Regions from separate parts of the Pseudomonas syringae genome, predicted to be linked through region 1. Evidence: predicted binding sites of a transcription regulator. Region 1 holds the regulator's gene; each other region holds the start of a gene.
The links. Region 1 encodes FliA, which starts transcription of late flagellar genes. Its sites were predicted from a motif close to CTAAAGTTTNNNNNNNNNNNGCCGNTAA; they were not measured.
Positions count from the first base shown of each region.

Region 2: I9H07_RS05295 (flagellar protein MotY) is a predicted target of FliA. The motif match lies at 7,652-7,679, and genes of this name have one in related genera.
Region 3: I9H07_RS09670 (methyl-accepting chemotaxis protein) is a predicted target of FliA. The motif match lies at 5,366-5,393, and genes of this name have one in related genera.

Region 1 is NZ_CP066265.1:1,682,162-1,692,042, reverse strand. It holds gene I9H07_RS07700 (flagellar motor protein) at 1-573, opposite strand, end outside; gene I9H07_RS07695 (protein-glutamate methylesterase/protein-glutamine glutaminase) at 573-1,739, opposite strand; gene I9H07_RS07690 (chemotaxis protein CheA) at 1,790-4,030, opposite strand; gene I9H07_RS07685 (protein phosphatase CheZ) at 4,064-4,849, opposite strand; gene I9H07_RS07680 (chemotaxis response regulator CheY) at 4,869-5,243, opposite strand; gene fliA (RNA polymerase sigma factor FliA) at 5,496-6,236, opposite strand; gene fleN (flagellar synthesis regulator FleN) at 6,233-7,066, opposite strand; gene flhF (flagellar biosynthesis protein FlhF) at 7,182-8,510, opposite strand; gene flhA (flagellar biosynthesis protein FlhA) at 8,522-9,881, opposite strand, start outside.
Region 2 is NZ_CP066265.1:1,168,431-1,178,311, reverse strand. It holds gene metG (methionine--tRNA ligase) at 1-603, shown strand, start outside; gene rsxB (electron transport complex subunit RsxB) at 733-1,608, shown strand; gene nth (endonuclease III) at 1,605-2,243, shown strand; gene I9H07_RS05315 (PA3496 family putative envelope integrity protein) at 2,351-2,533, shown strand; gene I9H07_RS05310 (response regulator transcription factor) at 2,625-3,251, opposite strand; gene I9H07_RS05305 (hypothetical protein) at 4,469-4,996, shown strand; gene I9H07_RS05300 (argininosuccinate synthase) at 5,354-6,571, opposite strand; gene I9H07_RS05295 (flagellar protein MotY) at 6,692-7,597, opposite strand; gene pyrC (dihydroorotase) at 7,746-8,789, shown strand; gene rnt (ribonuclease T) at 8,786-9,460, shown strand; gene I9H07_RS05280 (bacterioferritin-associated ferredoxin) at 9,643-9,861, shown strand.
Region 3 is NZ_CP066265.1:2,148,279-2,158,159, reverse strand. It holds gene folD (bifunctional methylenetetrahydrofolate dehydrogenase/methenyltetrahydrofolate cyclohydrolase FolD) at 1-262, shown strand, start outside; gene I9H07_RS09690 (FAD-dependent oxidoreductase) at 244-1,485, shown strand; gene I9H07_RS09685 (sarcosine oxidase subunit delta) at 1,499-1,804, shown strand; gene I9H07_RS09680 (2Fe-2S iron-sulfur cluster-binding protein) at 1,801-4,707, shown strand; gene I9H07_RS09675 (sarcosine oxidase subunit gamma) at 4,711-5,283, shown strand; gene I9H07_RS09670 (methyl-accepting chemotaxis protein) at 5,501-7,441, shown strand; gene I9H07_RS09665 (LysR family transcriptional regulator) at 7,662-8,546, opposite strand; gene I9H07_RS09660 (MBL fold metallo-hydrolase) at 8,657-9,532, shown strand; gene I9H07_RS09655 (hypothetical protein) at 9,652-9,881, shown strand, end outside.

The sequences.
Region 1 (9,881 bases):
GTAAATGGTCGCGACAAACGCCACCGCGATACCGCTGCCCAGCTGGCTGGGGTCAGCCAGATTGCCCATCACGTGAATCAGCCCCATCACCGCACCGATGATGCCCACGGTCGGCGCGTAGCCGCCCATGCTTTCAAATACTTTGGCGGCCTGGATATCGCGGGTTTCCTGAGTGATGAAATCCACTTCGAGGATGCTCCGAATGGCCGCCGGTTCAGCCCCGTCCACCAGCAGCTGCAGGCCCTTGCGGGCATAGCCGTCGGGCTCCGCGTCGGCCACAGTCTCCAGACCGAGCAGGCCTTCCTTGCGGGCGGTCATGCTCCAGCCAATTACACGGTCAACACCGCCAGGCAGGTCGATACGCGGCGGAAAGATAATCCAGCCAACGATTTTCAGGGCCCGCATGAAGGCGCTCATCGGCGACTGCAACAGCGAGGCACCGAGCGTACCGCCGATCACGATCAATGCAGCCGGGCCGTTGATCAAGGCACCCAGGTGCCCGCCTTCGAGAAAGTTACCACCGATAATGGCGACGAACGCCAGAATCAGGCCGATAAGACTCAGTACATCCATCAGAGACAGGCCTCGACCAGGTGCCGACCGATGTCATCCAGGCTGTAGATCGCGTCGGCGAGATCAGCCTTGACGATCGCCATCGGCATGCCATAGATCACGCAGCTCGCTTCATCCTGCGCCCACACTGTGCTGCCGACCTGTTTGAGCAGGCGTGCGCCTTCCCGGCCGTCTGCGCCCATGCCGGTCAGCACCACAGACAGCACTTTGTCGCCGTAGGATTTGGCGGCTGAGCCGAAAGTGATGTCCACGCATGGCTTGTAGTTGAGGCGCTCGTCGCCCGGCAGAATCTTCACCGTGCCGCGACCGTCGATCATCATCTGCTTGCCGCCGGGTGCCAGCAGCGCCAGACCCGGACGCAGAACATCGCCGTCCTCTGCCTCCTTGACACTGATCTTGCACAGCTTGTCGAGGCGCTCGGCGAAGGCCTTGGTGAACGCCGCAGGCATGTGCTGAATCAGCACCAGCGGTGCCGGAAAATTGGCTGGCAACTGGGTAAGCACCCGTTGCAATGCTACCGGGCCACCCGTCGACGTGCCGATGGCGACCAGCTTGTACGCCTTGCGCTTGGCGGTGCCGGTTGTCGTCGCGTGCGCGGGTGCATGATGAGCGTGACTGTGGGCCGGCGCTGCCGGGGCAGGTGCTGCAGCACGCGGTGGCGCAGTCCGGGCAGGCGTAGAAGATGCAGGCGCGGGAGCACGGCTGGACAGCGGTGGAGCGGCCGCCGCAGGCGATGCACTCGTCGCACCCAGACCGCTCGAACGGCGGTTACTGCGGGAAATGCTGTTGATCTTCTCGCACAGCAGTTGTTTGACTTTCTGCGGGTTGCGCGAGATATCTTCGAAATTCTTGGGCAGGAAATCCACAGCACCGGCGTCCAGCGCATCCAGCGTCACGCGCGCACCTTCGTGCGTCAGCGACGAGAACATCAAGACCGGGGTGGGGATACGCTGCATGATGTGACGAACTGCCGTAATGCCATCCATCATCGGCATTTCGTAGTCCATGGTGATGACGTCAGGCTTGAGCGCCAGCGCCTGCTCAATTGCTTCCTTGCCATTGGTAGCGGTGCCGACAACAACAATGTTGGGGTCCGAAGAAAGAATTTCCGTGACACGGCGGCGGAAGAAACCGGAATCATCCACCACCAGGACCTTGACTGCCATAAACACTCCAATAGGCGTTGCAGGCAGCCAGGCCGCCCGCAACACCGGGTTCAGATACGCCGTGCGGCGTAACGCTTGAGCATGCTGGGTACATCGAGAATCAGCGCAATGCGACCGTCACCGGTAATGGTGGCGCCCGACATGCCCGGCGTACCCTGCAACATCTTGCCCAGCGGTTTGATGACCACTTCTTCCTGACCGACCAGTTGATCGACGACGAAGCCGATGCGCTGGGTGCCAACCGTGAGAATCACGACGTGCCCTTCACGCTGCTCTTCATGAGCGGCCGAACTGACCAGCCAGCGCTTGAGGTAGAACAGCGGCAGAGCCTTGTCCCGTACGATCACCACTTCCTGACCATCGACGACGTTGGTGGTCGACAGGTTCAGGTGGAAGATTTCGTTGACGTTGACCAGCGGGAACGCAAACGCCTGGTTGCCCAGCATCACCATCAGGGTCGGCATGATCGCCAGGGTCAGCGGGACCTTGATGACAATTTTCGAGCCCTGGCCCTTGGTCGAGTAGATGTTGATCGAACCGTTGAGCTGGGAAATCTTGGTTTTCACCACGTCCATGCCCACACCACGACCCGACACATCGGAAATCTCGGTCTTGGTCGAGAAACCCGGCGCGAAGATCAGGTTGTAGCAGTCGGTGTCGCTCAAGCGATCGGCTGCGTCCTTGTCCATCACGCCACGCTTGACCGCAATGGAGCGCAATACGTTAGGGTCCATGCCCTTGCCGTCATCGGAAATCGACAGCAGGATATGGTCGCCTTCCTGTTCGGCCGAGAGAATCACGCGGCCACCGCGGGACTTGCCCGTGGCTTCGCGCTCTTCCGGCGTTTCGATACCGTGATCGACCGCGTTGCGCACCAAGTGGACCAGCGGGTCGGCAAGCGCCTCTACGAGGTTCTTGTCGAGGTCGGTTTCTTCGCCGACCAGTTCCAGGTTGATCTCTTTCTTGAGCTGGCGAGCCAGGTCGCGAACCAGACGCGGGAAGCGGCCGAATACTTTCTTGATCGGCTGCATGCGGGTCTTCATCACCGCAGTCTGCAGATCTGCCGTCACCACATCCAGGTTGGAAACCGCCTTGGACATGGCTTCGTCGGCGCTGTTGAGGCCCAGACGAACCAGACGGTTACGCACCAGTACCAGTTCGCCCACCATGTTCATGATTTCGTCCAGGCGGGCGGTATCAACGCGAACAGTGGTTTCAGCTTCGGTCGCGACCGGCTTCTCGCTCGGAGGCGCCGCAGCGCGCGCCGGGGCCGGAGCTGGAGCCGCTTTGGCCGGCTCGGCCTTCGCCGCAGGTGCAGGTGCCGGAGCTGCCGCAGGCGCAGGCGCCTTGGCAACCACCGCCTGAGGTTCGAACTTGCCCTTGCCATGCAACTCGTCGAGCAGGCTTTCAAATTCGTGATCGGTAATTTCATCCGACGCAGCGGCTTTCGAGGCCGCAGGAGCCTTGGCAACCGCAGCCACCGGGGCAGCGGCAACCGTAGTGGCTACTGCGGCGTCGAACGAACCCTTGCCATGCAACTGATCGAGCAGCGCCTCGAATTCGTCGTCAGTGATTTCATCACCGGCAGATGCAACCTTGTTGCTCTGCGCAGCAGGTGCCGGGGCGGCGACAACATCGGCTGCAAACTTGCCCTTGCCATGCAACTGATCGAGCAGGGATTCAAATTCCTGATCGGTGATCTCGTCGCCGGACGCTGCACTGGCAGCCGGTGCTGGCGCAGCCGCCGGAGCGGCCGATACCGGATTGCTGCCATGCAGCGAATCCAGCAGTTGTTCGAATTCATCATCAGTGATTTCATCACCGCCTGCGGCCTGCGCTGCCGCCGGGGCAGGAGCCTCGGCAACGGGCTCAGGTTCCGCAGCTACCACCGCATCAGCGGACTGCGGCTCGGCCAGACGCGCCAGCGCTGCCAGCAATTCCGGTGTGGCGGGCGTGACATCAGTCCGTTCACGTACTTGACCAAACATGCTGTTGACGGCGTCCAGAGCTTCCAGGACCACATCCATCAGTTCGGAATCAACGCGTCGTTCGCCCTTGCGCAGGATGTCGAACACGTTTTCGGCGATATGGCAGCACTCCACCAGCTCATGGAGCTGGAGGAAGCCGGCGCCCCCTTTTACAGTGTGAAAACCGCGAAAAATTGCATTGAGCAGATCAGCATCATCCGGTCGGCTTTCCAGCTCGACCAATTGCTCTGACAACTGCTCCAGAATTTCGCCGGCCTCTACCAGAAAATCCTGAAGGATTTCTTCATCGGCGCCGAAGCTCATGGGGTGCTCCCTAAAATTAACCGTCAACAGATCTTAGAAGCCGAGGCTCGATAGCAGATCGTCTACATCATCCTGTCCGGATACGACGTCTTCACGTTTATCGGCATGAATCTGCGGACCTTCACCCTTGGCGAGATGTTTTTTAGGATCTTTTTCAGCAAGGATGGATTCTTCGTCATGTTCGATGCCTGCGAAGCGATCGACATGGCTGGCCATGAGCACCAGTTTGAGCAAATTGCCTTCTACTTCAGTGACCAGTTGCGTGACACGCTTGATGACCTGACCGGTGAGGTCCTGGTAATCCTGGGCAAGCAGAATGTCGTTGAGGTGTGCGGAGACCTCATGGGTTTCCTTCTCGGTACGCGTCAGAAAACCATCGACCCGCTTGGCGAGTTCGCGAAATTCTTCGGCACCGATTTCGCGGCGCATGAAACGCCCCCAGTCTTCGCTCAACGCCTTGGCGTCGGTACTCAGACCGTTCATGAGCGGCGTGCTTTCCTCGACCAGATCCATTGTGCGGTTGGCCGCATTCTCGGTCAGCCGGACGACGTACGACAGACGCTCGGTGGCATCAGTGATCTGCGACACCTCCTCGGCCTGAGGCATATGCGGATCGATCTGGAAGTTGACGATTGCACTGTGCAGCTCGCGCGTCAGCTTGCCCACTTCCTGATAAAGGCCGCGGTCACGTGTCTGGTTGAGCTCATGGATCAGCTGCACAGCCTCGCCGAAACGACCTTTTTCAAGGCTGGTGACAAGTTCTTGCGCGTGTCTTTTTAAGGTCGACTCAAAGTCGGCCATCGAATCAGTGTTATCCATAGCGCCCTCACGGCATGCATCAGCTATTGACGCGGTCAAAGATCTTTTCGATCTTCTCTTTCAGCGCTTGAGCCGTGAATGGCTTGACTACATAACCGTTCACCCCTGCCTGCGCAGCTTCGATGATCTGCTCACGCTTGGCCTCGGCAGTGACCATCAGCACCGGAAGATTCTTCAGGCGCTCATCCGCACGAACCTGACGCAACAGGTCGATGCCGGACATGCCAGGCATGTTCCAGTCCGTCACCAGAAAGTCAAAGGCACCGCTCTGCAGCATCGGCAATGCGGTCAGACCATCATCGGCTTCCGACGTGTTGGTAAACCCCAGATCACGCAACAGGTTCTTGATGATCCGCCGCATCGTTGAGAAGTCATCAACGATGAGGATTTTCATGTTCTTGTCCAATTCGACCTCCAAGCAGTCTTTAACGCGTTCAGCACCTGAACACGCTGTTCAATCAATACTGGCACAGCACACTCCCAGCTATACGAAACGAAGACGGGCTTGGCACAACGACAGTCAAGACTGCGACTAAAGCCCATCGAGACGCTGCCCGACAGGCCCCTGCCTCGTCTATCCTGTTACCACGTAACGCTTTGCACAGCCGGCATGCAGACAACGCGCGACAAACGTCGCGCCCTGCCGTCAACGCGCTCGCCACTCCCCCAAACGCCCTCGCAAACGAGCTGCGCACTGGCTGTGTAACTGACTGACTCGCGATTCGCTGACCCCTAGAACCTCTCCGATTTCCTTCAGGTTCAGCTCTTCGTCATAGTACAGCGCCAACACCAGACGCTCACGCTCCGGCAAATTGGCAATTGCATCGGCCAACGCGGCCTGGAAGCGCTCGTCTTCCAGATCGCGCGACGGCTCGAGCGAACCGCTCGCGCCGTCCTCGTGCAGCCCTTCATGATCGCCGTCCTGTAACAGGTCGTCGAAACTGAAGAGGCGGCTGCCCAAGGTATCATTCAAAATCCCGTAATAATCATCAAGACTCAACTGGAGTTCGGCCGCAACCTCGTGATCTTTAGCGTCACGTCCGGTTTTAGCTTCAATTGCGCGAATTGCGTCACTGACCATGCGGGTATTGCGGTGTACCGAGCGAGGCGCCCAGTCACCCTTGCGCACTTCGTCGAGCATGGCTCCACGGATGCGAATACCGGCATAGGTTTCGAAACTCGCACCCTTGGTGGAATCGTATTTGGTGGAGACTTCAAGCAGACCGATCATGCCGGCCTGAATCAGATCCTCGACCTGCACACTGGCCGGCAAACGCGCCAGCAAATGGTAGGCAATACGCTTGACCAGCGGTGCATACCGCTCGATCAGCTCATATTGTGAGTTACGAGAAGTCTTGCTGTACATCTGATAGCCGCTCGCAGTCATTGCACAGGCCCCGCGCTGGTCTGGTGGACGAGTCTCTCGACGAAGAACTCGAGATGACCCCGCGGGTTGGCTGGCAACGGCCAGGTATCAACCTTCTGAGCAATGGCCTTGAACGCCAGTGCACATTTGGAACGCGGGAATGCTTCGTAGACGGCACGCTGTTTCTGCACGGCCTTGCGCACGCATTCGTCGTACGGCACGGCGCCCACATACTGCAGGGCAACATCAAGAAAACGGTCTGTTACTTTGGTCAGTTTGGCGAACAGGTTGCGCCCTTCCTGCGGGCTCTGGGCCATGTTGGCCAGTACCCGGAAGCGGTTCATGCCGTAGTCGCGATTGAGCAGCTTGATCAGGGCGTAGGCATCGGTGATCGACGTGGGCTCGTCGCATACCACCAACAGTACTTCCTGAGCAGCGCGCACGAAGCTCACCACTGATTCACCGATACCGGCAGCCGTGTCGATCACCAGCACATCAAGATTGTCGCCAATCTCGCTGAACGCCTGGATCAAGCCGGCATGCTGGGCGGGAGACAGATGCACCATGCTCTGCGTGCCGGAAGCAGCAGGCACGATACGAACGCCACCCGGCCCCTGCAACAGAACGTCGCGCAACTCGCAGCGACCCTCGATCACATCGGCGAGCGTCCGTTTGGGTGTCAGCCCAAGCAGAACGTCGACATTGGCCAGGCCAAGATCGGCATCCAGCAGCATGACGCGCCGGCCAAGCTCGGCGAGGGCCAGCGAGAGGTTCACTGACACGTTAGTCTTACCGACGCCACCTTTGCCGCCGGTCACCGCGATCACCTGTACGGGATGCATGCTGCCCATGTTATTTCTTTACCTTGACTTGCGTAGACCGAAACCACACCGAGAACCGCACATTCACAAATGAACAATGCCTGGCAGACCGTTGATGCAGGGACATTCCAAAAATATCCATCACTTAACCCACTCTCTTGCCAGGGGTGTGATAGAGGTCAGCAAACATATCAGCCATCGCTTCCTCGCTCGGCTCATCCTGCATCTGCACGCTCACGGCACGACTGACCAACTGGTGACGCCGTGGAATGTGCAGATCATCAGGAATACGTGGGCCGTCCGTGAGGTAGGCCACTGGTAATTCGTGACTGATCGCCAGGCTCAGGACTTCGCCGAGGCTGGCTGTTTCATCGAGCTTGGTCAGAATGCATCCCGCCAGGCCACAACGTTTGTAACTGTGATAAGCCGCCGTCAGCACCTGCTTCTGGCTGGTCGTTGCCAGCACCAGATAGTTACGCGACTTGATGCCACGGCCTGCCAGACTTTCCAGCTGCATGCGCAGCGCCGGATCGCTGGCTTGCAGCCCGGCGGTGTCAATCAGCACTACACGTTTGCGCAACAGTGGCTCCAGTGCCTGAACCAGGGACTGACCGGGATCGACATGGGTGACCGGCACGTTGAGGATGCGGCCCAGTGTCTTGAGCTGCTCCTGAGCGCCGATACGGAAACTGTCCATGCTGACCAGCGCAATGTTCTGCGGGCCGTACTTCAAGACATAACGTGCCGCGAGCTTGGCCAGTGTGGTGGTCTTGCCCATGCCGGCAGGGCCGACCATGGCAATCACGCCACCCTCTTCCAGCGGCTCGACCTCAGGGACGGCAATCATGCGTGCCAGGTGGGCCAGCAACATGCGCCAGGCCTGACGGGGCTCATCGATGTCCGGAATCATCGACAGCAGATCGCGCGACAGCGGGCCGGACAGACCGACGCGTTGCAGGCGGCGCCACAGGTTGGCCTGCTGCGGGCGGCTGCCCTGCAACTGATTCCAGGCCAGGGAGCCGAGCTGGACTTCCAGCAGCTCACGCAGACCATTCAATTCGGAACGCATCGAGTCGAAAGCGCGCTGGCCGGCGGCAGGCTCTGCAGCAGGGGCAGGCGCATAGGCAAACGGGCGTGGCGGCTCTTCGAGTGTCGGTTCGATGTGCGTGTCGACAGCGCTGCCGGTTTTACCGGAAAACAGCTGAAGGTTGACCGACGTGTCACTGTCACTGCGATTGTTCAATTCAGCCTGAGCGGAGACGATGCGCGACTGAGTCTTGCGCAGCTCGTCTTCCAGCTCCATGTTCGGCACGCGCGGGGCCAGGGCAGACAGCTTGTAATCCAGAGCAGCAGTCAGCTCTACGCCACCGGCTATGCGCCGGTTACCGATGATGGCAGCTTCAGCGCCCAGCTCATCACGAACCAGCTTCATGGCTTGACGCATATCGGCGGCGAAAAATCGCTTAACTTGCATGACTCACTACCTCAGCCGTTCGGCCCGACAGTCGCTACGATGGTTACTTGCTTGTTGTCCGGTATTTCCTGATACGCCAGAACATGCATGTTCGGTACAGCCAAACGTCCAAATCGTGACAGCATCGCCCGGACAGGACCTGCTACCAGAAGAATCACCGGCAACCCTTGCATCTCTTGACGCTGGGCGGCTTCGATCAACGAACGCTGGAGCTTTTCAGCCATGCTTGGCTCAAGCAGAACGCCTTCTTCCTGACCCTGACCGGCCTTCTGTAGACTATTGAGCAATATCTGTTCCAACCTTGGCTCCAGAGTGATAACAGGCAGCTCCGGCTCAACGCCTACAATGCTTTGGACGATTGCGCGACTCAGACCGACGCGCACGGCCGCGACCAAAGCGGCGGTATCTTGACTCTTTCCAGCGTTGTTAGCGATGGACTCTGCGATGCTGCGGATGTCACGCACCGGCACGTGTTCGGCCAGCAGCGCTTGCAGCACATTGAGCAGCGACGACAGCGACAGCACACCCGGAACCAGCTCTTCAGCGAGCTTGGGCGAGCTTTTGGCCAGCAATTGCATCAGTTGCTGGACTTCTTCATGGCCGATCAGCTCGTGGGAGTGCTTGTACAGAATCTGGTTGAGGTGCGTCGCTACCACGGTGCTGGCGTCCACCACCGTGTACCCGAGTGACTGTGCCTGGCTGCGCTGGCTGATTTCGATCCAGACCGCCTCGAGGCCGAACGCCGGGTCTCTGGCGGTGATGCCGTTCAGGGTGCCGAAGACTTGCCCGGGATTGATCGCCAGCTCGCGATCCGGATAGATCTCGGCCTCGGCCAGGATCACGCCCATCAGCGTCAAGCGATAGGCGCTGGGCGCCAGATCGAGGTTGTCACGGATGTGTACGGTCGGCATCAGGAAGCCAAGCTCCTGAGACAGCTTCTTGCGCACGCCCTTGATACGCGCGAGCAGTTGGCCACCCTGATTGCGGTCCACCAGCGGAATCAGGCGATAACCCACTTCCAGGCCGATGATGTCGATCGGGGTCACGTCGTCCCAGCCCAGCTCCTTGGAGTCCTGAACACGCGTCGGAGACGGCAGCAGGTCTTGCTGGCGCTGCACTTCGGCGATGGCCTCGACCTTCACCTGATTGTCTTTCTTCCACAGCAGGTACGCGCCGCCTGCGGCCACCAGCCCGAGACTGATGAAGGAAAAGTGCGGCATGCCTGGCACAAGGCCCATGACGATCATGATTGCCGCGGAAACACCCAGCGCCTTCGGCGAGGCAAACATCTGGCGATTGATCTGCTTGCCCATCTCTTCCGAACCGGAAGCACGGGTCACCATGATCGCCGCAGCGGTGGACAACAGCAGT
Region 2 (9,881 bases), 510 kb from region 1:
TTCCGCCAACTGGTCATTTTCCTCAAGCCGGTGCTGCCGAATCTGGCCGCTGACGCCGAAAAATTCCTCAACGTCGCGCCGCTGACCTGGGATGATCACAAGACCTTGCTGGTCAATCATCAGCTCAACCCGTTTTCGGCACTGATGACGCGGATCGACCCGGTCAAGGTAGAGGCCATGGACACGGCGTCGAAGGAAGACCTGACTGCCACGGATACCCAGACTGACGCCGCGCCAGCCGGCAATGGCGAACTGACCAAGGACCCGTTGTCTGCGGAAATCGATTTCGATACGTTCGCCGCCGTCGATTTGCGCGTTGCCCTGATTCTCAAGGCCGAACACGTCGAAGGTGCCGACAAGCTGTTGCGCCTGACGCTGGATATCGGTGACGAGCAGCGCAACGTCTTCTCCGGAATCAAGAGTGCCTACCCGAACCCGGCCGAGCTGGAAGGTCGTTTGACGATGATGATCGCCAACCTCAAGCCACGCAAAATGCGTTTCGGTATCTCGGAAGGCATGGTGATGGCGGCAGGTCCTGGCGGCGAGGAAATCTACCTGCTCAGCCCCGACAGCGGCGCCAGGCCAGGTCAGCGAATCAAGTAACATCCACGAGGCCCGGTATCCGCTCAATGGCAGCGGATACCGGGCCTTCGTGTGTTCGCAAGACTCACCGGCGGCCGTTAACATGGGTCGCCAAAGATCCCGAACAGGCCGTTCGCCACCCAAAAGATCATGACTGACTTGATTCGTTTACTCCCGAGCGTGGAGCTGGTCCAGCGCATCGACGCACTTCTGCCGCAGACCCAGTGCGGCAAGTGCGGTCATTCCGGCTGCCAGCCCTACGCCGACGGTATTGCGGGCGGCGAAGCCATCAATAAATGTCCGCCAGGCGGTGAGGAAACCATTGCTCAACTGGCCGATCTGCTGTCTGTACCGACCCTGCCGCTGGATACCGAACGCGGTTCGGCACCCGCCCAGGTCGCCTTTATCCGTGAAGCGGAATGCATCGGCTGTACCAAATGCATCCAGGCCTGCCCGGTAGACGCGATTGTCGGCGCAGCCAGGCTGATGCATACCGTGATCATCGATGAATGCACGGGCTGCGATCTCTGCGTTGCGCCCTGCCCGGTCGATTGCATTGAAATGCGTCCTCTGCCGTTAGCGATGGTCACGCCGATAGTGGGTGGTCTGGCGCCAACCACGGAGCTGCAACAGGCACGCCTGAAAAAACGCACCCATGCCCGCCTGCGTTTCGAGTCGCGTAACGCACGCTTGCATCGCGAACAGCAGGCGCGCCTGGCAGAGCGCCTCGCCCGCAGCAAAAAAACCGAAGCCAGCCGTGACACTGCCCTTGGCTCTGCCGTAAAACATGTTCAGCCCGACAAGGCTGCGACACCCGATGACGCCCTGAAAAAAGCCAGGATCGCACTGGCCATGAGCCGTGCGCAGCTGAACAAGTCGCTCAAGGCGTTCGGCCATCCTCCTGTTGCGGAACAGGCTGCCAGGCTTGTGGAGTTACAACGCGAGTACGAAGCGGCCGAGCAGGCGCTCAATACACTGCTGACCGCTTCTTCCACGACCGATACTCAGGAAACGTTCTGTCCATGAATGCTGCAAAACGTCAGGAAATCTTTCGCAGGCTGCACGAGGACAATCCGGACCCCAAGACCGAACTGGCCTACACAACGCCCTTCGAGCTGCTGATTGCGGTGATCCTTTCTGCTCAGGCAACCGACGTCAGCGTCAACAAGGCAACGGCCAGACTCTACCCGGTCGCCAACACGCCGCAGGCGATCTATGACCTTGGCGTCGAAGGTTTGTCGGAATACATAAAGACGATTGGCCTGTACAACAGCAAGGCCAAAAACGTGATCGAAACCTGCCGCATGCTGGTGGAGCTGCACAACGGCGAAGTACCGCAAACCCGGGAAGCGCTCGAAGCGCTGCCGGGCGTTGGACGCAAGACTGCCAATGTGGTGCTCAATACGGCTTTCCGGCAGATTGCCATGGCCGTTGATACGCACATCTTTCGCGTCAGTAACCGCACCGGCATTGCGCCCGGGAAAAACGTGGTGGAGGTCGAGAAGCAGTTGATGAAGTTTGTGCCTAAAAACTACCTTCTCGATGCCCACCACTGGCTGATCCTGCATGGGCGCTACGTCTGCCAGGCCCGCAAGCCGCGTTGCGGCAGCTGCCGTATCGAGGACTTGTGCGATTACAAGGAGAAAACCTCCGACGATTGAGCAGATCGGGAATTGTCTGTAGATCGATTGAAAAAATCTTTTTTACCCGTCCGTGGATTGTCGATATAAGGTGCGCCAGAGAGAAACCAAGCCTTGGAGTCAACTGCATGAGTACTGGCAAAGAGCAACTGGATGTTGATGATGAACTGATCGCCGCCGATGCAGACGAAAGCGAACAGGTGAGCGTCGAGCCAGCGAAGACCAATCTGAGCAAACGGCGCACCATCGACAATCTTCTGGAAGAACGGCGACTGCAGAAACAGCTGGCTGACTACGACTTTGATCTCTAGACAGTTCGAAGCCTCCAGGAAGAGGCCTCGATACCGTGAAAATAGAGGCTACGACCGCAGGGCCCAGGCGGAGCTCACTGGGTAGCCGGCTTCAGACCAGCCCGTTGCGTTGGGCCAGTTCAATCAGATCGACCAGAGAATGAGCATTCAGCTTGAGCAGCAGGCGCGTCTTGTAAGTACTCACGGTTTTATTGCTCAGAAACATCCCGTCAGCAATTTCCTTGTTGGTCTTCCCTCTGGCCAGTTGTTGCAGAACCATCATCTCCCGACCGGACAGACGATCGACCATGTCTGATTCGCTCGCATTTCCCATGCTCGACCGTACGGTATGCAAAGCCTGATTGGGGAAATAGCTGTAACCCGACAGTACCGCTTTGATGGCGCTGAGCAATTCGGTCAGGTCCTGCTGCTTGCAGACATAACCGGCAGCCCCCGCCTGCATGCAGCGCATCGAGAAATGGCCTGGAGCCTGGGACGTCAGGATAAGAACCTTGAATGGCAATGTCATGGCCGACAACCGGGCAATGACCTCGAGTCCGTCGAGTTTGGGAATACCGATGTCGAGAATGACGATATCGGGCAGGTGCTCGCGTGCGAGCTGCAGCGCATCCACACCGTTGTCAGTCTCCGCAATGACCTCATAGCCATGACGCTCCATCAGCATGCGCACAGCAAGGCGAATGACGGGATGATCATCCACGATCAGCACTTTATTCATGGGCAGTCCATTTTTCGCTATTCGAATTTTCAGAGCCAGCACAATAACTTAGTCGTTTACTGCTTTGCATGGCGCTCACCCCTGAGGACTGACAGCCAAAGACCATTCCTACAATTACAGCAGAAACTTCCTACAAAACTCGGCACGAACGCATACTTTTTATTAATTTTCACAGAGCCTTCCTTTTCGGAATCCGATGAATTGTTGCTGCTGGGGTCGATGACATAAAGCATCGTGACACCAGTAGATAATTGGGCGTGACACGATCAGGCCATCACGTCATGTTCTGCCTGATCACGCTACCGCTGTTAAAGTCTCTTTAAACGCTTGCTGCTGGTGACCGACCGCACAATTTAAGTGGCCTATAGCCAGCGATCTTGAACTGCTTCGGCCTGTCGCCATGCCCCCAGTGCTGCTCGCCTGAAGGCCTCTACATGAATATAGAACGTTGACGAGCCGTTATCTGCAAATGAAGCTTTTATATATCAAAAATCAGAGTCCTACCTGAGCATTCAGCATCGACCCGCCTCTGCCTTATAATTCATCGCTGATCAGGTACCCCCCTTAATACGTAAAGGGTGATAAAAAATTACACATTTGCCGTTGAATTCCGTACAAATATTTATATAAGGACGCTTCTTACAGGTGGAACAGAAAATTCCTACAACGAAGTCGCATAACTGTAATCGCCTCATACCGCAACAGCCCAGCCAGCACGATACCCCTCCGCCCCGGCTACAGCCCTGAAGTGCGTACATTCATGAATCCTTACAGAGAGGATGGCATCACCCTACACTACTTAAGACCACTGATGGCTGATTTGACAAGCAGCTAATACCATATTTTATTTCAGTTCTATACCCATCGCATCAAACAGGAAAAGGACTACACAGGTACCAGACGCCAAACTAAAACTTGTAAGACTCTATAAAGAGGCTCTGTTCAATTTATCTACCCCTCCACTTTTCACTTGCAAATCTTATTACCAGTCGTTACTTTTTTAATATCAAGTCACTGATAACGGCCGTTAAATAGACTTTGCCATATGAATAACTCAAACAAACAGTGCTATTGCGGCGTTCATGCACACCACACGCGTCGGACGGATTTCGACGATACGCACATGGCCTATCACACACGCTTTTGAAGCGCACCTGGACGCGTGACAACTTCTTTGAATGGTCATGTGTATAACCATGTTCAAAAAGGGATATATCATGAACAACAAACACTCTCGTTCCCCCGCAAGTGAGCCCACCCCTCTTGACCTAACCAAGGCGGTGAGCACGTTTGTTGCCAAAGGCGGTGTTATCGCCGTCATCGCGGATGGCGAAACAGCAGGCTCAGCAGCCACCTCATCAACCGATCCGTCTGTGGCCGCCGATATCAGCCTCGAACAAGCGGCCAAAGTGGAACTGCTGAGGTGCCTGGCAGCCAAGGGTGCCGGCTTTACCGCCTTGCAGTATTCATTACGGATGAACAGGAAAGATATTCGGCAGCTGGCCTCCGAGAACGGCGTGAAAATCAGCTTTAGTCAGCCTGTTCGCGCATTGAGAAGGGAGGTCCGGCATGATTCTGGTGACGTCGACGATGTAGTTGCGGGCCACGCCTTGCACTACTCGAGCCTGGGCTACACCGCATCGGAGATTGCACAGGTGCTGGACCTTACCCTCAGGCAGGTGTGGGACATCGGCAAGGCATACCGTATCGAATTCCGGCAACGCCGCGACAGCGATACACCATGACGCTCCGTACAAACTGATTCATCAGACGTTTCGACAAGGAGGATGTAGACACTCATGAACCGATCGGGCGTTATGTGCAAACAGCCTTTGAAAGGCTCGACAGGGGACTACCTGTAAAATCGGGAATGCGACATTACCTGCAGGAAAGTACAAATCGCTTTATAGAACACGTGCAGCGTGCTTTGAGCAATCCTTAGAGGCTTTACAGTATTCAACGTGGCGTTGTTGCACTGCAACACTCATTATTACCCGCCCGGCTATCGATAAGACGATGTCTGGACGGCACGTTCAAACAGGAAGAATAGTATTCAGATGCAGCCCTGCAAGGGGCTGCACCTGACAGACAAGTACACGCAATCAGAACAGTTTGCGGCCCTTGTTCGCAGCGATCCGCATACGCAACGCGTTGAGCTTGATAAAGCCTGCTGCGTCGGCCTGATCGTAGGCACCTGCGTCATCTTCGAATGTTGCAATGTTGGCATCGAACAACGAATCGTCGGACTTGCGGCCTGTGACGATGACATTGCCCTTATAGAGTTTGAGACGCACCACACCATTCACATGAGCCTGGGACGCATCGATCATCTGTTGCAGCATCAGGCGCTCAGGGCTCCACCAGTAACCGGTGTAGATCAGGCTGGCGTATTTCACCATCAACTCATCCTTGAGGTGAGCGACTTCGCGGTCCAGCGTGATCGATTCGATAGCACGGTGAGCGCGCAGCATGATGGTGCCACCCGGCGTCTCATAGCAGCCACGGGATTTCATGCCCACGTAGCGGTTTTCCACGATATCCAGACGACCAATGCCGTTTTCGCCGCCAATGCGGTTCAGGGTTGCCAGCACGGTGGCCGGAGTCATCTCGACGCCGTCCAGCGCAACGATATCGCCATTGCGGTAGGTCAGTTCAAGGTAAGTCGCAACGTTCGGCGCGTCCTCAGGGGACTTGGTCCAGCGCCACATCTCTTCTTCGTGCTCGGTCCAGGTGTCTTCCAGCACGCCGCCTTCATAGGAGATATGCAACAGGTTGGCATCCATGGAGTACGGCGATTTTTTCTTGCCGTGACGCTCGATCGGAATGTTGTGCTTCTCGGCGTAGTCCATCAGCTTTTCACGCGACAGCAGATCCCATTCGCGCCACGGAGCGATCACTTTGACGCCCGGCTTCAGCGCGTAGGCGCCCAGTTCGAAACGGACCTGATCGTTGCCTTTACCGGTTGCGCCGTGGGAAATGGCGTCAGCGCCGGTTTCGTTGGCAATCTCGATCAGACGCTTGGCGATCAGCGGACGAGCGATGGATGTACCCAGCAGGTACTCGCCTTCATAGACGGTGTTGGCACGAAACATCGGGAATACGAAATCACGCACGAACTCTTCGCGCAGGTCGTCGATGTAGATTTCCTTGACGCCCATGGCCTGAGCCTTGGCGCGTGCCGGTTCGACTTCTTCACCCTGACCCAGGTCAGCGGTAAAGGTCACCACTTCGCAGTTGTACGTATCTTGCAGCCACTTGAGGATTACCGAAGTATCCAGGCCACCGGAATACGCGAGAACTACCTTGTTTACGTCCGCCATGCCATCACTCCACCAGGTTGTACGGAAAACCGCTGATTCTACCGTTCAAACCAGCAAATTTACAGGGGCGCGACAGCTTGTGACGACTAAGCGACGTTCAGCGGCAACTACAGACAGGATTTACGAGGTATGCGCAGCGCTTGCCGAGGAGGCGACCGGCACCGGGCGTTCTTCCGGAGCCACCCGTTCCAGGTGCACGTTCACGCGGCGGTTGCGCGCGCGATTGGCGTTGTTGGTGTTAGGCGCCAGCGGGTAACGTTCGCCGTGGAAACGCAGGGTGATCTGCTGTTCGGGAATGCCCTGCGCCTTGAAATAATCCATGACCGCCAGCGCACGACGACGTGACAGGTCACGATTGGTCAGGCGGTTGCCGCTGTTGTCCGAATGGCCATCCAGCTCGATACGGTTGACAGTCGGGTCAGCCTTCAAATAGGCCACCATGTTGTCCAGACGCGCCTTGGCTGCGGCATCCAGCTCGATACCGCCACCCGGGAAGCCGACTTCGGCCTGTTTGATCTGATCGAAATTCATCGGCAACAGCTTCGCGGTGCAAGCCTGATAATCGCTGAACGCCTTGCTGAACTTGACGGGCAGCAAGCGAATTTCCATCTGCCCGCCGTCGCGGTTGTAATGCCGAATGAGCGGACTGCGCCCGTCCATCAGGCCATTGATCAACCGCCCGGCCTGCGCCTGAGAGGTATTGAACGGAATGTCGCCATTGCTGACGCGCACCGATCCGAGGTTGATGTCACCGCGCCCCGGTTGCCACGGAGCAGCAGCGGCCAGCAACGTCGCAGAGCCATTGCCCAGCATGTTGTAAGCAGCCTTGAGGCGAAACGTCGCCTGCTCGCCCGCACGACGCACAAACTCGCCCGCACCGAAATCGGTGATCGGCTGAGTCAGGCGGCACTCGAATTGATCGCCTTCGACTTTCCACTCGATGCTCTCCAGACGCGTCTGGAAATTGATAGCCATCACCGGAAGGCTGGCAAACATGCTGAGCAGGGCTAAATATCGCTGGCGCACGGGAGGCTCCACTGGAAATGAACGCGAAACAGAAAATACTTCCTTACAGGGGAGCTATCGGTAACTTCATGCAAAACTTGATAGCGGATGCCTGACAGAGTCTTTTCCGGTAGCATTCCCAGCGAGTTTGACCCGCCTGGAATCCCCAATGTCTGACCGCCTGACCCTTCTGCGCCCCGACGACTGGCATATTCACCTCCGTGATGGAGCTGTTTTGCCGCATACCGTTGCCGACGTAGCGCGAACCTTTGGTCGCGCAATCATCATGCCCAACCTCGTGCCGCCTGTTCGCAATGCGCTGCAAGCCGATGCCTATCGCCAGCGCATTCTGGCCGCACGCCCGGCCGGCAGCCGCTTCGAGCCGCTGATGGTGCTTTATCTCACCGACCAGACCACGGCTGAAGATGTTCGCACCGCCAAGGCAACCGGCTTCGTCCACGCCGCCAAGCTGTATCCGGCTGGCGCAACGACCAACTCCGATTCCGGTGTCACCAGCATCGACAAAATCTTCCCTGCGCTCGAAGCCATGGCCGAAGTCGGCATGCTGTTGCTGGTACACGGCGAAGTGACGCGCGGTGAAGTCGACGTATTCGATCGCGAAAAGGTGTTTATCGAAGAACACCTGCGCCGCGTCGTCGAACGCTTTCCGGCGCTCAAGGTGGTGTTCGAACACATCACCACCGGCGAAGCGGTGCAATTCGTCAATGAGGCCTCGGCCAACGTTGCGGCGACCATCACTGCGCATCACCTGCTGTATAACCGCAACCACATGCTGGTCGGCGGGATTCGTCCGCACTTCTATTGCCTGCCGATTCTCAAGCGCAATACGCATCAGGCTTCTCTGCTCGACGCGGCCACCAGCGGCAGCGGCAAGTTCTTCCTCGGCACAGACTCGGCACCACATGCCCAGCACGCCAAGGAAAACGCCTGCGGTTGCGCCGGTTGCTACACCGCCTACGCCGCCATCGAGCTGTATGCAGAAGCTTTCGAGCAACGTAACGCTCTGGACAAGCTGGAAGGCTTCGCCAGCCTCCACGGTCCGGCGTTCTACGGCCTGCCCGCCAATCAGGACACCATCACGCTGGTACGTGACGAGTGGACCGCCCCTGCCAGCCTGCCGTTTGGCGAGTTGACCGTTATTCCGCTGCGCGCGGGTGAAAAACTGCGCTGGCGTCTGGAGGAACACGCGTGAGTGAAGATCATTTCGATGACGAACAGGAAGGCCACGGCGGTGGCGGTTCACGTCACCCGATGGCAGCGCGTTTTCGCGGCTACCTGCCGGTAGTCGTTGACGTAGAAACCGGTGGCTTCAACTCGGCCACCGACGCGCTGCTGGAAATCGCTGCGGTGACCATCGGCATGGACGAAAAAGGCTTCGTGTTCCCCGAGCACACCTATTTTTTCCGGGTCGAGCCATTCGAAGGCGCCAACATCGAAGCCGCGGCGCTGGAATTCACCGGCATCAAGCTCGATCACCCGCTACGCATGGCGGTGAGCGAAGAGACTGCGCTGAACGACATCTTCCGTGGCATACGCAAAGCCCTCAAGGCCAATGGCTGCAAACGCGCCGTGCTGGTCGGCCACAACGCCAGCTTCGACTTGGGCTTCGTCAACGCCGCCGTGGCCCGCATGGACATGAAACGCAACCCGTTTCATCCGTTCTCCAGCTTCGACACTGCCACCCTCGCCGGCCTGGCCTACGGTCAGACCGTACTGGCCAAAGCCTGCCAGGCGGCCGGAATCGACTTTGACGGCCGCGAAGCCCACTCGGCCCGCTACGACACCGAAAAAACCGCCGAGCTGTTCTGCGGCATCGTCAACCGCTGGAAAGAGATGGGCGGCTGGGAAGACTTCGACGATTGATGTCGTTGCGTCATGAGCAAACCGGCCCTGTGCCGGTTTTTTCATGTCTGCCGAAAAGCATTTGTCGTGGACGACCACTCATCGCCGCTTCCTGAATCGAACCCAAAACAGTTTTGACAAGCATTCTCATTAACATTAAGCTCCTCGGCACCAAGCAATAAACCAGCGACGGTCCATAGCTTATGTATGTTTGCCTCTGCCAAGGTGTCACAGACGGTCAAATCCGGGATGCAATTCTGGAAGGCTGCTGCAGTTACCGTGAAGTCCGCGAAACGCTTGGCGTCGCGAGTAAATGTGGAAAATGCGCCTGCCTGGCCAAGGAAGTGGTGCGCGACACGCTGACCGAACTGCAAAGCAGTCATGCGGCACTGGCCTATTCCACAGAATTTTCAGCGGCCTGAATACCCCTTTTTAAAGAACC
Region 3 (9,881 bases), 470 kb from region 1:
GATCGATGCCGGCTGGCTGAAGCCCGGCGCGGTGGTGATCGATGTGGGCATCAATCGTATTGAGGACCAGGGCCGTAGCCGCCTGGTGGGCGACGTCGATTTCGACAGCGCCCTCGGCGTCGCCTCTGCCATCACGCCCGTGCCCGGTGGCGTCGGCCCGATGACCATCGCCTTTCTGATGAAGAACACAGTGACCGCTGCCAGACAGCAAGCCCACGCGCAACGCAGCCAATCGGAGGCCGTATGCCTTTCAATCTACTGAAATACGGGCTCAGCCCGGAGTACCCGGTCGAGGTGGATCTGCCTGCGCCCAAGGAGCTCAAATCCTCTTATGACGTGGTCATCATCGGCGGCGGCGGTCATGGGCTGGCCACGGCTTACTACCTGTCGAAATACCACGGCATCACCAACATTGCGGTGCTGGAAAAAGGCTATCTGGGCGGCGGCAATACGGCGCGCAACACGGCGGTGATTCGCTCCAATTACCTGACCAGCGAAGGCGTGAAGTTCTACGCCGAGTCAGTGAAGATGTTCCAGGGCCTGTCCAACGAATTCGACTTCAACATCATGTATTCCGAGCGCGGCCAACTGACCCTAGCGCACACCGATGCCACCGTACGTTCGTTCCGCCAGCGGGCCGAGGTCAACAAGCATTTCGGGGGGCGTACCGAGATGATCGACCGCCAGCAGATCCGCGAGCTGGTGCCGAGCCTGAATCTGGACCCTGGTCATCTGCCGGTGCTTGCTGGCCTGTGGCACCTCGACGGCGGCACCGCGCGGCACGACGCGGTCGCGTGGGGCTACGCCAAGCAGGCGGCCAAGCGTGGCGTGGAAATTCATCAACTGACCGAAGTGCAGGAGTTGGTGATCGAGAACGGCGCCATCACTGCCGTCAAAACCAATCGCGGCACCATCCGGTGCGGCTGCGCCGTACAAGCGGTCGCGGGCATGAGCTCGCAGATGATGAAAAAAGCCGGAATCCGCTCGCCGATCCAGACCTTCCCGTTGCAAGCCATGGTCACCCAGCCCTTCAAGCCCTTCCTCGACCCGCTGGTCAGTTCCTCGGCCCTGCACTGCTATGTGCAGCAGACCAGCCGTGGCGAAGTGGTGTTTGGTGGCGGTTCCGATCCGTACCCGCTGTTCAACAGCCGCTCGACGCTGGACCTCAAGGAAAGCCTGCTGGCCCACGCCATAGAGATGTTTCCGTTTCTGGCCAACGCCAAACTGATGCGCCAATGGGCCGGGATCACTGACATGACCCCGGATTACAGCCCGATCATGGGCCTGTCGCCGGTGAAGAACTATTACCTGGACGCAGGCTGGGGCACCTGGGGCTTCAAGGCCACGCCCATCTGCGGCAAGACCATGGCCGAGCTGGTCGCCAGCGGCGGCAAAGTACCGGAGCTGATCAAACCGTTTGGTCTGGAGCGCTTTTCGACCTTTCAGCAAGTCAACGAAATGGGCGCGACAGCGGCCAGTCACTGACGGAGAGCGACACATGAAAATCATGACCTGCCCGCTCAACGGGCCGCGCAATATCAGCGAGTTCACCTACGGCGGCGAATTCAAACCCATGCCCGATCCGCAGACCTGCAGCGACAACGAATGGGCCGACTACGTGTTCAACAGTGAAGACACGCTCGGCGTGGTGTGCGAGTGGTGGATGCACAACCCGTCCAGCTACTGGTTTCTGGCCGAGCGCCATACCGGCAGCGACGAGATCATTCGCACCTTCGACCCGCGAGACGTATTCACCACCCGGGTCGACTTCACAGCCGCGCCCGCCAAGGAGATCGCAGGATGACGCCCCCCGACCGCCTGCCCGCCCCCATGGGCCTGCTGATCGATCGCAACCAGCCGCTGACGTTCACGTTCGACGGCAAAACCTATCAGGGACTGCAAGGCGACAGCATCGCCAGCGCGCTATTGGCCAACGGTCGGTTCCTGCTCTCGCGCTCGTTCAAATACCACCGCCCGCGTGGCCCGCTGACCATGGCCGGGCAGGACGCCAACAGCCTGATCCAGTTGCCCCACGAGCCCAATGTGCTGGCCGACACGTTTGCCTTGCAGGAAGGACTGCGCGCCAGCGGGCAGAACTTTAACGGTTCGCTGGACAACGACAAGGATGCGTACCTGGGCAAGTTCTCGAAATTCATGCCGGTGGGCTTCTACTACCGCTCGTTCTACAAGCCGAAAGGCATGTGGAAGGTCTGGGAGCCGATCATTCGCAAGAAGGCAGGCCTCGGCGTGCTGGACCTGAATTTCCAGCCTGAATATTACGACAAGGCTTACCTGTTCACTGATCTGGCCGTTATTGGCGCAGGGCCTGCGGGATTGCAGGCCGCGCTGACCGCCGCCAATGCCGGGGCCAAGGTGCTGCTGATCGAACAGCAGCCGATTCTCGGCGGCTCGCTGACCTACGCCCGTTTCGATATCGACGGCCTGCATGCCGAGCAATTGCGCCGCGAACTGGTCGCTGCGGTAGCCGCGCATGACAATATTCAGGTGCTCAGGCAAGCCACCTGCAATGCCTGGTTCACCGACAACTACCTGCCAGTGATTCAGGGCAAACGGCTGTACAAAGTACGCGCCACGCAATGCCTGGTGTGTAGCGGATCGCTGGATCAGCCAGTGATTTTCCGTAACAACGATCTGCCCGGCGTAATGCTGACCAGCGCCGTGCAGCGCCTGATGAAACTGTACGCAGTCAAACCGGGCAAACGCGCGGTGGTGCTGACTGGCAACGATGACGGTTACCTCGCCGCACTGGATTTGCACGATCAGGGCGTGGAGGTAGTCGCCGTTGCCGACATGCGCACCAATCCTGCTGATCGAGGGTTACAGCTCGCGCTGGAGAAACGCGGCATCGTTTGCCACATGAGCACTACGGTCTACGAGGCGCTGCACGAAAAAGGCATGCGCCATGTAAGCGGTGCCGAACTGCGCAAGATCACTGGTCAGGGCGAGGTGGCAGGCAACGGCGTCACGGTGGACTGCGACCTGCTGTGCATGTCGGGCGGTTACATGCCGATGTATCAATTGCTCTGTCAGGCAGGCGGCAAACTTGCCTACGACGACCAACACGCCGAATTCGCCCTCAGCGGCCTGCCGCAGAATCTTGGCATCGCCGGTTCGGTGAACGGTTATCACGCGCTGGACAACGTGCTGACCGACGCCACCAACGCCGCTGCCAAAGTGGCGTCGGCGCTGGATCTGGAGACAACCGGCAGTACGGCTACTTTGCGCACTGAAGCAAAGGTCAATTTCAGCTGGCCGATCTTCCCCCATCCCAAGGGCAAGGATTTCGTCGATTTCGACGAAGACCTGCAGGTGCGCGATATCGTCAACGCCACACGCATCGGCTATCGCGACATCCAGTTGGTCAAACGTTATTCCACGGTCGGCATGGGCCCGTCACAAGGCCGTCACTCGGCGCTGCCGACCGCACGACTGGTCGCCGCGTCAACCCGGCGCAGCGTCAGCGAAACCGGTGTCACCACTGCCCGTCCGCCTTTCGAGGCCGAGAAGCTGGCCCATGTGGCAGGTCGCGCTTTCGACCCGTACCGTCAGACCCCGATGCATCAACGCCACGTGCAGGCTGGGGCGAAAATGATGCCTGCCGGGATCTGGCAGCGCCCCGCGTTCTACGGCAAACCATCGCAGCGTGATGCCTGCATGCAGCAAGAAGCACTGCATGTGCGCAACAAGGTCGGCATCATCGACGTCTCGACGCTCGGCGGCCTGGACGTGCGCGGCCCGGATGCCGCCGAACTGCTCAACCGCCTGTATACGTTCGCGTTCCTCAAGCAGCCGGTGGGTCGCTCGCGCTATGCGCTGATGACCAACGAACAGGGCGTGGTGATCGACGACGGCGTGTGCGCACGTTTTGCCGAGCAACACTTTTACGTCACCGCCACCACCAGCGGCGTGGACCGTATCTACCAGCAGATGCTCAAGTGGAACGCTCAATGGCGTCTGAACGTGGACATCACCAACGTCACGGCAGCGATTGCAGCGGTCAACGTCGCAGGCCCGGATTCACGCAAGGTGCTGGAACAGGTGTGCAGCGATCTTGACCTGTCCGCCGAGGGTTTCCCCTACCTCGGCGTCCGTCAGGGCACGGTTGCGGGCATCAAGGCGCGACTGCTGCGGGTCGGTTTTGTCGGCGAACTCGGTTATGAAATCCACGTTCCGGCACGTCACGCCCTCAAACTCTGGGATGCGCTGACCGAAGCGGGCAAACCGTTCGACCTGCGCCCGTTTGGCGTCGAGACCCAGCGTCTGTTACGTCTGGAAAAAGGCCATGTGATCATCAGTCAGGACACCGATGGCATGACCCATCCGGCGGAGATCGATATGGGCTGGGCGGTCAGCCGCAGCAAGCCGTTCTTCGTCGGCCGTCGTTCGGTGGACATCCTCGAAGCGCTGCCGCAGAAGCGCAAGCTGGTGGGCTTCACGCTGCCCAAGGCCAGCCCGCTGCCGCTGGAAGGCCATCTGGTGCTCAAAGGTCCAGACATCAGCGGTAACGTGACCTCCTGCGAATACTCGCAGACCCTCGACATGATCATCGGCATGGCGTACGCCGCGTTCGACCAGAGCACGCCCGGCCAGCAGATTCCGATCCGCGTCGAGGACGGCGTGGTGGTTCAGGCGACCGTCGTGAAACTGCCCTTCTTCGATCCTGAAAACCAGCGTCAGGAGCTCTGACCCATGACCCGCCTTGATACCGACCATCCTGTCGAACTCGCTACACCTTCGCTGTGCACGCTGGAGGACCTGACCGACCTGCCGCGTGTAGGGTTTCGCGGTACGCAAACGGCCGACTACCTGACCGCCCGTGGTTTCCGTCTGCCCGATGCGCCCAATCAAGCGATCACCCAGACCGACGGCAGTCACGTTGCACGCCTGTCGCAGACCGAATACCTGTTGCTGGGCAGTCGGCTCGATCAGGGGCAGCGCATCGCCGATGAAGAAGCCCGCTGGGAGCTGGACCATAGCGCCAATTACCTGTTGCCTCGCGAGGACAGCCATGCCTGGCTGCAACTGAGCGGGTCGTGCATCCCGCAGGTGATGGCCAAGTTGTGTGGCGTGGATCTGCGCCCGCAAGCGTTCGGCGCCGGCTCGGTGGCACAGACGTCGGCGGCGCGCATCAATGTGATTGTCATCAACCTCGGCGCGCAGGCCGAACCCTGTTTTCAGATTCTTTTTGATCGAGCCTCGCTAGCCTATTTCAAAGAGGCGATGCTGGATGCAATGGCCGAGTTCGGAGGGCGCTGTCTGTAATGAATAGCAATGATCGGCCAGAGGACTGGCCGGTCTGCTCTTACCTGCCAGCGACAGATCATGTCCATTACCGCCAAGCGGACTAAAGAGTAGCCGCGCCAGGCCGACCTTCACTTGGTAGACCATCATACAAAGCTCCGGGTAAACGCCTGGCGCGACAGACTGCATTCATGCAGCGCCCAACACTTGCGGTAGTAATGGACACTCCGGAGCTCAAATGAACATCAAACAAAAATTGACATGGGCGTTCGCGGTCATTGCGTGCTTGCCCATACTCGTCGTCGCCGCCATCGTGATCGTCAACCTGCGCGACAAGGCGACCAGTGATTTCGTGGACAGCAGCGGACGAGAGATTCGGCAGGTCGACAATGCCATGCAGCTGTTCTTCGACGGCATCACGCAGAACGTCAATTACATCGCGGCGCACCCGCTGATCGCCGGAGCGGGCGACGATTTCCGCAACTACATGGGTGCAACGCCTACCGCGCAATCCGAGAATGACAGGCAGGCGACCGAGCTGTTCGCCAGTATCGCCAAGGCCCACCCGGCCTACTCTTACGTCTCTTACGGCCTGGTCAACGGCAGCTACATCATGACGCCGGAAGACCCGAAAATGAGCAACTACGACCCGCGTGTGCGGCCGTGGTACAAGACCGCCATGGCCAACGCAGGCAAAACCGTGCGCAGCGACGCCTACTACTGGGCCAACGATGATGCGGTACTGGTCAGCACCATCCGGGCTATTCCCAACAAACTGGGCAATCCCGGCGGCGTGGTCAATATCGACGTATCGCTCAAGCAACTGACCAATATCGTCAAACAGATCAAGCTGGGCGAAAGCGGCTACCTGATGCTGATGGAAAAGAACGGCACGGTGCTGGTCGATCCCAAACAGCCGGAGCACAACTTCAAGAAGCTGGGCGAACTGGGCGACGGGTTTGCCGAACTGGCGAAAACCGGCAGCGGCCTGGTCGAAGTCACGCTCAATGGCGAGCGTTACATGGCCAATGTGTACCCGTCCGAGCAACTGGGCTGGAACTTTATCGGTTTGATCAAGCAGGACGAAGTGATGGCTTCGGCTACCCGTCTGACCTGGCTGATCGGCATCATCGCTGCCGTGCTGGCGCTGGTTTTCGCCATCGTCGGTGCCAGTTTCGCCAGCGTCATCGTGCGCCCGATCCACAGCGTTTCCAGCGGGCTGGAAGGCATTGCCGGTGGCGAAGGCGACCTGACCCAGAACCTTGCAGTGCGCGGTACGGACGAAACCGCGCAGCTGGCGGGCTGGTTTAACCAGTTTCTGACCGCGATACGCAGTCTGATCCAGCATATCGGTCAGGCTGCCGGGAAAATTCTCGAGGCCTCGCACAGCTCTACCCGCGTCTCCAATGACATGGCTGAAGCGGCCGGGCGTCAGCGTGAAGCGGTGGACATGGTGTCGACTGCTTTCCATGAGATGGTCGCTACCTCCAACGAAGTGGCCCGCTCTTGCAGCCAGGCCGCCGATTCCGCTGAAAACGGCCAGCAGCAGGCCCGTGAAGGCCAGCGGCAGATTGATGAGGCAGTGCGCAGTGTCGATCAGCTCAGTGAGGAACTCGCCCGCTCGGCCAAGGACATGACGCAACTGGAGAAAGACAGCACCGGTATTCAGTCGATCCTCAATACGATCCGCTCCATCGCCGAACAGACCAACCTGCTGGCCCTCAACGCGGCCATCGAAGCGGCCCGTGCAGGCGAACAGGGTCGCGGCTTTGCCGTGGTGGCCGACGAAGTTCGCGCGCTGGCCAAACGCACCGCCGACTCGACGGCCGAAATCGACAGCCTGTTGGGCAATCTGGCCAGAGGCACGGCTTCGGTGGCGCAACAGATGCACGCCAGCCTCGATGTTTCGCAGCAATCGGTGACCAAGATCGGCCAGGCACGCAGCAGCTTCGGGCAGATCCGTGAATCGGTGGATGTGATCCGCGACATGAACACCCAGATCGCCACCGCCGCCGAAGAGCAGCATCAAGTGGCTGAAGACATCAACCGGCACATCAGCCAGATCCATGGCGATGCACAACTGATCGCCAGCCTCTCGGACTCGGCCCGTGCCGACTCCAGAAGCCTGGAAATACTGTCCAGCGAACTGGACGGCCTGGTGCGCAAGTTCAAGACCTGATGCGTACACGCCTTGAATGCTCGGCGATAACCTCAACGATCGTGCGACGCTCTGCGTCGCCATGCCGTTCTGGACGCTTTGCGTCCTCTTGCGACGCAGAGCGTCGAGAACTGCATTCCTACGCTGGAGCGTAGGGAACGATCATCTTAACTATCGTGCGACGCTCTGCGTCGACATGCCGTTCTGGACGCTCTGCGTCCGCTCATGAGCAGGCGGCGCGTTACGCGCTCGCAAACCACTCAGCCAGAAAATCCAGCATCGTTCGCAAGGTGGCTGACTGGTGATGCCGCGAGGTGTAGATCGCGTGTATTCCCAGCGCGCGTGGCTGATAGTCGGGCATCAGCGCAATCAACCTGCCGCTGGCAATCAGCGGCGCTGCCGAGTGCACGGGCTGCAAGGTGATGCCAGCGCCTGCCACTGCGGCCTCCAGCAATACCACTGAATCGTTGGCGCTGAGATTGCCGCCCACCGGCACGCTGAGCTGGGTGTGTTGATAGGCGAATTCCCACAGGCTTTTACCGAAGTACGAATAAGTCAGGCAGTTATGGGCGCTCAATTCCTGCGGCCTGAACGGCGTACCGTGCGCGGCGAGGTAGGCTGGCGCAGCGCAGACCACCGAGTTGCAGTGCCCAAGAGGTCGGGCGATCAGGTTGGGGTCCAGTTGATTGGTGATGCGAATCGCCAGATCAATCCGCTCGCCCACCAGGTCTACCGCTTCATTGCCGATGTGCAGGTCCACCGACGTGCCAGAGTAGCGTTGCAGATACCCCGTCACCGCAGGCGCCAGAACCGCTTGCGCCAAGGACTGCGAGCAGGCGATGCGCAACATGCCGCGCGGTTCGTCGACCTGTGTATCGGCAGCCAGAGGGACCGCATCGGCCAGCTCAAGCAGTTGCTGACACCGTAGCAAGGTGACTTGCCCTGAGGCGGTCAGCCCCAGTTTGCGGGTCGTACGGTGCAACAATCGCGCGCCCGCCCAAGCCTCCATCTGCGCCAGATAGCGGGTGACCATCGCCCGTGACATGTCCAGCGTCTCAGCGGCAGCAATAAGGCTGCCTCGTTCGTTGATGGCGATGAATACCCGTGCTGCCATGATGCGATCCATGATTCGTCCGATTCACGCAACCAATAATTACTCATACTGGGGCTTCTGTTTCATTTAAAGCAACCTAAGATAGTGACTTCTGTCTCTGCCCATCGAAAAGGTCGTGCCCCATGTTGCGCAGTTCCCTGTTTGCCCTCTCCCTCGCCGCGCTGTTTCCTGTCATTGCCAACGCCGCCGATCCACTGACGATCGATGTCTACAACCCGGCCGAAAAAGCCATTTTCCCGGTGTCTTCCGAACTGATCACCGGCACGCACGATGCGGTGCTGATCGACGCTCAGTTCCAGCGCAACGATGCGCAGGCGCTGGTCGAGAAGATCAAGGCCAGCGGCAAGAAACTCACCACCGTCTACATCAGCCACAGCGACCCGGATTACTATTTCGGCCTTGACGTGATCCAGGCTGCGTTCCCGGACGCGAAGATCGTTGCCAGCGCACCGACCGTGAAAGCGATCAAAGCGTCCATGCAAGGCAAACTCGCCTACTGGAGCCCTATCCTCAAGGACAACGCACCGGCCAGGCTGGTCCTGCCGGAAGTCCTCAAAGGCGATCACCTGACGCTTGAAGGCCAGCCGTTGCAGATCAAAGGCCTGAACGGCCCGGCGCCAGCGCGCAGTTACGTGTGGGTTCCATCACTAAAGACCGTGGTTGGCGGTGTTGTGGTCTCCAGCGGCATTCACGTCTGGATGGCTGACACTCAGAGCCAGAAATCCCGCCAGGACTGGCTGGCGACACTGAAGGGTATTGAAGCGCTGAAACCGGTCACAGTGATTCCGGGCCATTACCTCGGGCAGATTCCCCAAGGCACCCAAGCGGTCACCTTTACCGCCGACTACCTGAAGTCCTTCGATGCACAAGCCGCCAAAGCCAAGGACTCCGCAGCCTTGATCGACGCCATGCAGAAAGCCTGGCCACAACTGGCCGAGCCGAGTTCGCTGGAACTGAGTGCCAAGGTCATCAAGGGCGAGATGAAGTGGCCGAACTGATCTGCCTCGCGTAAAGCCGTCACCGCAGTGTGATGCAGGGTGGCTGACCTTCCTGAATACGGCGTGAAAACGCTACGCGGGTATGGTCAGACGCCTACGTCAATCGCTATGCTGCGTCCATGAATGCCCCTGTCAAAGTGCGTAACCCCTGCCCGCCCGGTGCTTGCGACTGCAAGCGCGAACGGCTGGACGCGGAAGATGCCGACCTGCGGATCCTGCTGCTGACCCGCGACGCCGAAAAGAGCCTGATCGAACGTCTGGAGCGCATCGAAAGCCTGGAGGATCTGGCGCACATGCAGCGTAAGGTTTTCGAGCAGCTGGGCGTGCGCGTCGAGGTCGCGCCGGGCTT